Regions from separate parts of the Achromobacter sp. 1014246743 genome, predicted to be linked through region 2. Evidence: predicted binding sites of a transcription regulator. Region 2 holds the regulator's gene; the other holds the start of a gene.
What was found. The regulator NrdR, encoded in region 2, represses ribonucleotide reductase genes. The targets are predictions, from matches to a motif close to CACNANATNTNGTG.

Region 1: AC6LJ2_RS23615 (ribonucleoside triphosphate reductase) is a predicted target of NrdR. The motif match lies at 2,740-2,753, and genes of this name have one in related genera.

Annotation. Positions count from the first base shown of each region.
Region 1 covers NZ_JCBANA010000066.1:19,936-24,354, reverse strand. Annotated here, with positions in the region: gene AC6LJ2_RS23630 (Bug family tripartite tricarboxylate transporter substrate binding protein) at 1-398, shown strand, start outside; gene AC6LJ2_RS23625 (PepSY-associated TM helix domain-containing protein) at 655-2,265, shown strand; gene AC6LJ2_RS23620 (DUF3325 domain-containing protein) at 2,262-2,612, shown strand; gene AC6LJ2_RS23615 (ribonucleoside triphosphate reductase) at 2,760-4,419, shown strand, end outside.
Region 2 covers NZ_JCBANA010000011.1:30,078-34,496, forward strand. Annotated here, with positions in the region: gene ribD (bifunctional diaminohydroxyphosphoribosylaminopyrimidine deaminase/5-amino-6-(5-phosphoribosylamino)uracil reductase RibD) at 1-82, opposite strand, end outside; gene AC6LJ2_RS06895 (cysteine hydrolase family protein) at 297-863, shown strand; gene AC6LJ2_RS06900 (GlxA family transcriptional regulator) at 892-1,851, shown strand; gene nrdR (transcriptional regulator NrdR) at 1,894-2,373, opposite strand; gene glyA (serine hydroxymethyltransferase) at 2,501-3,751, opposite strand; gene AC6LJ2_RS06915 (LysE family translocator) at 3,958-4,419, shown strand, end outside.

The DNA.
Region 1 (4,419 bases), on a different contig from region 2:
CCGCGCTCATCGGCGGCGAGATCGCGTTGGGCGTGGATACGGTGTCGTCCGCCGCGCCGCAGGTCAAGGCCGGCAAGGTGCGCGCCCTGGCCGTCACCGGCGAGCACCGCGTGCCGCAATTGCCCGACGTGCCCACCTTCATCGAAAGCGGCCTGCCCAGCGTGTCGATGGTGGGCTGGTACGGCCTGGTGGCGCCGGCCCGCACGCCCGCCCCGGTGCTGGATACGCTGAACGCCGCCGTGTCCGACATCATGCAGGACCCGCAGGTGCGCGGCGCGATCACCGATCTGGCGCTTGAACCCGTATACCTGCCCGGCCCGGCCTTCAAGGCCCGCATGGAAGACGAACTGCGCACGTTTGGCGAAGTGGGTCGGCGCGCCGATATCAAGCTGGACTGAGGCCTGGGCAGGCGGTTTCGTCACCCCGCGGGCTTGACGCCGCCATCCCCTGACAGACCGCGCTTCTCGCGACGCCGCCGGCCTTTGGCCGGTGTATCCCTGCCAGGAAAACCGGGCCGCACATCGCTGCGGCCCGCCCCACTCCGACCCCATTTAGACTAGAATCGGAACCATTCTCAATAAAATGCCCCGCGCCCCGTCTGTGGCCGCGTCGACAATAAAGAGGCTCGTTCTGAAATCCGGTTTCCGCTTATCCATGGCCTGGCTGCACACCTGGGTCGGCCTGTGGTTTTCCTGGCTGCTGTTCGCGGTCTTCCTGACCGGCACGCTGGCGGTGTTTTCCGAGGCCATCACGCATTGGATGACACCCGAGCATCACGCCGCCGAAGCCCGGGACGCGCAGCAGACGCCCGCCCCCGTCAACCGTGAACGCCGGCTGGAACTGGCCGTGCAATACATGTCGCGCCACCACGCGGGCGCCGGCATGTGGGAGATCTGGCCGGTCGACCGCTTTCACGACAATGGCCTGGTGGCCTATTGGTTCGACAAGAACGGCCAATACGCCGACGCCGAGCTGGATCCCGACACGGGCCAGGCACTCGCCGAGGATTCCCACGGCGCCGCCCGCGCCACGATCGGCGGCACGCACTTCGTCGACTTCCACTACACCCTGCACACCGATCCCGTCGGTCTGTGGATCGTGGCCTTCGCGGCCATGGCGATGCTGGTGGCGATGGTGTCCGGCGTGGTCACGCACAAGCGCATCTTCAAGGACTTCTTCACCTTCCGCGTCAAGAAAGGCCAGCGTTCGTGGCTGGACGCCCACAACGCGACCGCGGTGCTGACGCTGCCATTCCAGTTCATGATCGTCTACACCGGCATCGTCATCTCGAGCGTGACGCTGATGCCCGCGCCGATGGTGGCGGCCTATGGGTCCGGCACGCAAGCGTCGCGCCAGTACCTGGCCGAGCTGATGGGCGAAGACAAACCCGCGCCCACCGGCACGCCCCTGGCCATGCCGGCCCTGGAGCCGCTGGTCGCCCGCGCCGAGCAGATGATCGGCCAGAGCGCCCGCGCCATCGTCATCAACAACCCCGAAGACGGCGCCATGCGCATCGGCGTGTATGGCTGGAACGAAGACGCCGACACCTACCGCTCGATCAGCAACACCACGGGCATGGTGGAGTTTTCCGGCGCGACCGGTGAAGTGCTGCGCATGCGCCCGCCCGGCGGCGTGCATGGCGGCAGCGCGTCGCTGACCCGCCAGGTCATGTCCGACCTGCACATGGTCAAGTTCGGCGGCGCGGCCATGAAGTGGCTGTACTTCCTGTGCGGCCTGGCCGGCGCCGCCATGATGGGCACGGGCGCCGTGCTGTTCATGGTCAAGCGCCGCGCCAAAATGGGCAACGAATTCGGCGCCGCCACCGCGCGCGTCTACCGCCTGATCGAAGGCCTGAACGTGGCGGCATTGGCGGGGCTGGCCATCGCCTGCATCGCCTATCTGTGGGCCAACCGCCTCTTGCCTGTGTCGCTGCCGCAGCGCGCGGGCTGGGAAGTGCGCGTGTTCTTCATCGTGTGGGCGCTGACGTTGGCGCATGCCTGGCTGTGCACGCCGCGGCGCGCCTGGATCGGGCAACTGGGTCTGTTGGCAGCGCTGTGCCTGCTGCTGCCCGTGCTGTCGCTGGTGACGCTGGGCGATCATCCGCTGGCGCAGATCGGCCGCGGCGACTGGGAAAGCGCCGGCGTCGAACTCACCGCCATGGCCACGGGCCTGGCCGCCGGCTGGGCTGCGATACGATTGCGCAACAGCCCCTTGTCGGCGCCCCCGCCGCGCAAGACCCGCGCGCAACAGGAAGCCGCAGCATGAATCTGAACGACGCATTCGGCATCGCCATGGCGCTGCTCTTGACCTATTCCGGCATGGCCTGCCTCAGCCTTGCCATGCCGCGCCACTACGATCAGGTCTGGGGCCGCGACCCCAAGGCCGGCCACACCCGCGTGCTGCGCGGCGCCGGCATCCTGCTGCTGCTGCTGGCGCTGCTGCCCTGCGTGGGCCTGTGGGGCAACACCGTGGGCGTGGTGGCCTGGCTGGGCTGGCTGTCGGCCGGCGCGCTGCTCTGGGTCGGCATGCTGTCGTGGGCGCCGCGCCCGGCGATGGGCACCGCGGCGTTGGCGGTGGTGATTTCCCTCGCGGGCATCAGCTTCGGGTTCTAGGCTGACGCCGTCCAATTGCGCCGGCGCGGGGCCGCCCGGCGCCATTTGACCCGCATCAAACCCGGCCGACAAACAGCGCGGCCAAGTCGCATTGAGCACCATAGGTGGTGGTAGAGTTTTCTCACCCCACAACATATGGTGCCAGCGATGCAACTCGAACACATCCTCAAGCGCGACGGCCGGGTCGTGGAATTCGACCACGCCAAGATCGCCGCGGCCATCGCCGCCGCCGGCCGCAGCACGGGCGAACTGGACGCCGACATCGCCTTGGCGCTGACCGCCGCCGTGATCGACGCGCTGGCCGCCGACGGCAATGTCTGCCCGGGCGTGGAGACCATCCAGAACCAGGTCGAAGAAACCCTGGTGCGCGCCGGCTACTGGCGCACCGCCCGCGCCTACATCGTGTACCGCGAACAGCACGCCCGCCTGCGCGCGCTGCGCCACACGCTGGTGGACGTGGAAAGCGCCATGGAGGAATACCTGGAACAGCGCGACTGGCGCGTCAACGCCAACGCCAACCAGGGCTACAGCCTGGGCGGACTGATCCTGAACGTGGCCGGCAAGGTCACCGCCAACTACTGGCTGTCCAACGTCTTCACCCCCGAGGCCGGCCGCGCCCACCGCGAAGGCGACCTCCACATCCACGACCTGGACATGCTCAGCGGCTATTGCGCCGGCTGGTCGCTGCGCCAGTTGCTGACCGAAGGCTTCAACGGCATTCCCGGCAAGGTCGAATCCACGCCGCCGCGCCACATGTCGGCCGCCATCGGCCAGATCGTGAACTTCCTGGGCACGTTGCAGAACGAATGGGCCGGCGCCCAGGCGTTCAGTTCGTTCGACACCTACATGGCGCCCTTCATCCGCCGCGACGCGATGACCTATGCCGAGGTCAAGCAGGCCATGCAGGAACTGATCTACAACCTGAACGTGCCCAGCCGCTGGGGCACGCAGACGCCCTTCACCAACCTGACCTTCGACTGGACCTGCCCGGCCGACCTGAAGGACCAGATTCCCTACGTGGGCGGCGAGGAAATGCCCTTTGCCTACGGCGATCTGCAAGTCGAAATGGACATGATCAACCGCGCCTACATCGACGTGATGATGGCCGGCGACGCCAAGGGACGCGTCTTCACCTTCCCCATTCCCACCTACAACATCACGCCCGACTTCGACTGGGACCACCCCAACACCACGCGCCTGTTCGAGATGACGGCGCGCTACGGGCTGCCTTACTTCCAGAACTTCCTCAATTCCGACCTGGAACCGCACATGGTGCGATCCATGTGCTGCCGGTTGCAGCTGGACCTGCGCGAGCTGCTCAAGCGCGGCAACGGCCTGTTCGGGTCGGCCGAGCAGACCGGCTCGGTCGGGGTGGTGACGGTGAACTGCGCCCGCCTGGGGCATACCTGCAAAGGCGACGAGGCCGCGCTGATGGCGCGCCTGGACCACCTGCTGGGGCTGGGCCGCGACGTGCTCGAAACCAAGCGCAAAGTGGTGCAGCGCTATATCGACCAGGGCCTGTATCCCTACACCCGGCGTTACCTGGGCACGCTGCGCAACCACTTCAGCACGCTGGGGGTGAACGGCATCAACGAGATGATCCGCAACTTCAGCGGCGACACCGACGACGTCACCACGCCCGCCGGCCACGCGCTGGCCGTGCGCCTCCTGGACCGGGTGCGCCAGCGCATGACGCAGTTCCAGGAAGAAACCGGCCACCTCTACAACCTGGAGGCCACGCCGGCCGAAGGCACCACCTACCGCTTCGCCCGCGAAGACAGAAAGCGCTGGCCCGACATCCTGCAGG
Region 2 (4,419 bases):
CCGTGGTGTACATGACGGTCTGCGCCAGCGCCAGGGCGCGCCGCATCCAGGTAAGGTCGTCGGAGTCATAAGGGTGCGTCATGCCTGCGATTGTATGTCCGCCGCCCGCGATGGGCACGGGAAGCGGCCGGCCGGCGGGCCTTGCGCTCCGTGCCGCGCTATGATCTTCGACAGGGCCCGGCCAGCATGTCCGTTTCGGGCCGATGCTGGTCTGGAGCCGGCCTCGCCCAAGGGGCATGCCAGGGCGACAATGCCTGCCATACCCCTTGAAATTCCACGGCACGGAGCCCGGAACCATGAAACAAGCACTGATAGTCATCGACGTCCAGGATTCCTTCCGGCAGCGTCCGTTTTGGGACGAGTCCGAATACCCCGCGTTTGTCTCGCAGCTCCAGGGCCTGATCGATTCGGCCGCGGCGCGCGGCATTCCGGTGCTGCAGGTGTTCCACATCAGCGCCGCCAACGACCCCGCCAATCCGTTTTCCCTGGCGTCCGGCCACGTCAGGACCCTGGACGAAATCCGCATTTCGCCCGACGCGGTGTTCCACAAGACGGTGCATTCCTCGCTGTACGGCAAGGCCGCCGACGGTTCGACGTTGCACGACTGGCTGGCCGCGAACGGCATCGAAGGCGTGATCGTCAGCGGCATCCGCACCGAACAGTGCTGCGAAACCACCACCCGGCATGCCAGCGACGCCGGCTACAAGGTCGTGTTCCCGACCGACGCCACTCTGACGTTTGCCATGCAGAGCCCGTCGGGCCAGCACTACACCTCGGCGGAAATTCGCGACCGCACCGAACTCGTGCTGCAAGGGCGCTTTGCCCGCATCGCGCGCGCCGCCGACGCCTTCGCCAGCGCCTGACCGGACCCACCAGGACAGGACGCCCCCGATGATTCCCGTGCACTTCATACTGCCCCGGGGCATCGTGCTGCTGGACGTGGCGGGCCCGGCCGAGGCCTTTCGCGTGGCCAACAAGCTGTGCCCCGACGCGTTCACGCAGCATTTCTGCGGCCCGTCCACGGAAATCGAAAGCGGCATTCCCGGCCTGCACCTGGCGCGCATCCAGCCGCTGCCCGACCAATTGCCGCCCGAGGCGCTGGTGATCGTCTCGGGCGTCGTGGGCAAGCCCACCCGCCTGGACGAACCCGAGGCGCGCCGCATCATCGAGTGGCTGGCGGTACGGCATCCGGCCGACGGCTTCACGCTGATGACCGTCTGCGCCGGCGCCTTATTCGCCGCCGCGGCCGGCCTCACCCGCCAACGCGAATGCACCACGCACCATAGCTGCCTGGCCCAGCTTGCCGCCATGGACCCGACGGCCCGGCTGCACGACAACCGCATCTTCGTCGAAGACGGCAACCTGGTCAGCAGCGCCGGCATCACCGCCGGCATCGACCTGGCGCTGCACATGGTGTCGCGCCATTGCGGGCCGCGCGTGGCCAGCGAGGTGGCGCGCGACATGGTGGTCTACCAGCGCCGCGCCGGCACCGATTCGGCGCTGTCGCCGTGGCTGGAACATCGCAATCACATGCATCCCGGCGTGCATCGCGTCCAGGACGCCGTGGTACGCAACCCGGCCGCGGACTGGTCGGCGCAATCGCTGGCCGAGCAGGCCCACACCAGCGCGCGGCACCTGACGCGGCTGTTCCGCGAGCACGCGGGCTGCACGCCCATGGACTATCTGTATCAGATCCGCGTCGCGCTGGCGCGCGACATGCTGCGCGAAACGCGCTTGAACCTGGAATTGGTGGCGGAAAAGTCGGGCTTCGGTTCGGCCCAGCACCTGCGCCGCGTGTGGCGCCGCTTCCAGCCGCAGACGCCAAGCATGGCGCGGGCGGAACCGCGGTAAACGGCGTTCGCCGTCATTCCTGCGCCGTCATTGCGCGCGGCGTTATTCCTTGCGCAGCTTGCCCGGCAGCAGCGGCCCCTGCATTTCGCGGATGGCCTCGACGAATTCGCCGATGTCTTCGAAGCTCTTGTAGACCGATGCGAACCGCACATAGGCCACCTTGTCGAGCTTGCGCAGCTCGTTCATGACCAGTTCGCCGATGTGCTCGGACGGCACTTCCCGCAGGCCGCTGGCCAACAGCTGTTCTTCGATGCGGGCCACGGCCCCGTCCACGTCTTCGGTGCTGACCGGCCGCTTGCGCAGCGCCAGGCTCAGGCTGGCGCGCAGCTTGGCCGGATCGTACTCGCTGCGGCTGCCGTTGCGCTTGACGACGGACGGCAGGGCAAGTTCCACCCGCTCGTACGTGGTGAATCGCTTGTCACAGGACTGGCAGCGGCGCCGGCGGCGGATGGCGTCGCCCTCTTCCGAGACACGGCTGTCGACGACCTGCGTTTCGGAATTGCCGCAAAATGGACACCGCATGTGTGATCCCTGAAAACACGGAAAGGCAATAATTCGTCGACATTGTAACGATGAAACAAACAAAAGGACGGCCCTTGCGGAGCCGTCCTTTTCGCAGGCTGGGCGGCTGACGCCGCCAGCGGCCGTCTTACTTCTTGCCGTAGACCGGCAGGCGCGAGGTCAGCTCGTTGACGCGGGCGCGAACGGCGGCGATGTTGGCCTCGTCACGCGGGTTGTCCAGCACGTCGGCGATCAGGTTGGCGGTCAGTTCCGCTTCGGCTTCGGTGAAGCCGCGGGTGGTCATGGCCGGGGTGCCCAGGCGGATGCCACTGGTCACGAAGGGCTTTTCCGGATCGTTCGGAATGGCGTTCTTGTTGACCGTGATGTGGGCCTGGCCCAGCACCGCTTCGGCTTCCTTGCCCGTGATGCCCTTGGAACGCAGGTCCACCAGCATGACGTGGCTTTCGGTGCGGCCCGACACGATGCGCAGGCCACGCTTGACCAGCGTATCGGCCAGCACCTTGGCGTTCTTGACCACTTGCTGGGCGTAAGCCTTGAATTCGGGTTCCAGCGCTTCCTTGAAGGCCACGGCCTTGCCGGCGATGACGTGCATCAGCGGACCGCCCTGGATGCCGGGGAAGATCGCCGAGTTGACGACCTTTTCGAACTCGGCCTTCATCATGATGACGCCGCCGCGCGGGCCGCGCAGCGACTTGTGCGTGGTCGAGGTGACGAAGTCGGCATGCGGCACCGGGTTGGGGTAGGCGCCGCCCGCCACCAGGCCGGCGTAGTGGGCGATGTCGACCATGAACAGCGCGCCGTTTTCATGGGCGATGCGGGCCATGCGTTCGAAGTCGATGTGCAGGGCGTAGGCGGACGCGCCGGCCACGATCAGCTTGGGCTTGTGTTCGCGGGCCAGTTGCTCGACCTGGGCGTAGTTCAGGACTTCGTTTTCGTCCAGGCCATACGAGATGAAGTTGTACAGCTTGCCCGAAGCGTTGACCGACGCGCCGTGGGTCAGGTGGCCGCCTTCGGCCAGGCTCATGCCCAGCACGGTGTCGCCCGGCTTCAGGACGGCCATGTACACGCCCTGGTTGGCCTGCGAGCCCGAGTTGGGCTGCACGTTGGCGGCTTCGGCGCCGAAAATCTGCTTCAGGCGGTCGATGGCCAGTTGCTCGACCACGTCGACGTATTCGCAACCGCCGTAGTAGCGCTTGCCCGGATAACCTTCGGCGTACTTGTTCGTGAGCTGCGTGCCCTGGGCTTCCATGACGGCCGGGCTGGCGTAGTTTTCCGAGGCGATCAGCTCGATGTGCTGCTCTTGGCGTACGTCTTCCTTCTGGATGGCGGCCCAGACGTCCGGGTCAGCCTTGGAGAGGGTGAGGTTGCGGTCAAACATGACGGGAGGTTCCTGAAGCGGGTAAGAGAGGGGGAAACTGCGCCCGGGCGGGTAAACCCGGATAATGACGAATAGTTTACCGCGTCACGCCAATTCCCTTGTCGCCAAAATGCCCCGAATGACGGCAAAATTCCCGGCAAGGGCGCGAAATTCCGGCCATTCCCCCGCCGCCGGAAAACGGGCTCAACCCGACTTGAGAAACTTTCATGCAAACCCAGACCTTGATCGCCTACACCCTGGTCGCCGCCGTCAGCGTCGTCACCCCCGGCCCCGCCAGCATCCTGGCCATGCGCAACGGCGCGGCCGGCGGCCTGCGCGCCGTGCTGCCGTCGTCGCTGGGCAATGTCACCGGCCTGTTCCTGCTGTCGGCCGCCGCCATGCTGGGCCTGGGCGTGGTGCTGCAATCGTCGGCGCTGCTGTTCGCGGCGCTCAAGATCGCCGGCGCCGCCTACCTGATCTACCTGGGCCTGCGGCACCTGCTGGGCAAAAGCAGCGTGGCCGCACCGCCACCCGACACCCAGGGGCGCGCACCTCGCGGCGCCTGGGCGCTCTACCTGGAAGCCACCTTCGTGGCAGGCCTGAATCCCAAGCCCATCCTGTTCTTCACGGCGCTGTTCCCGCAATTCCTGAACGCCGCCGAACCGCTGCTGCCGCAGTTCTTCATCCTG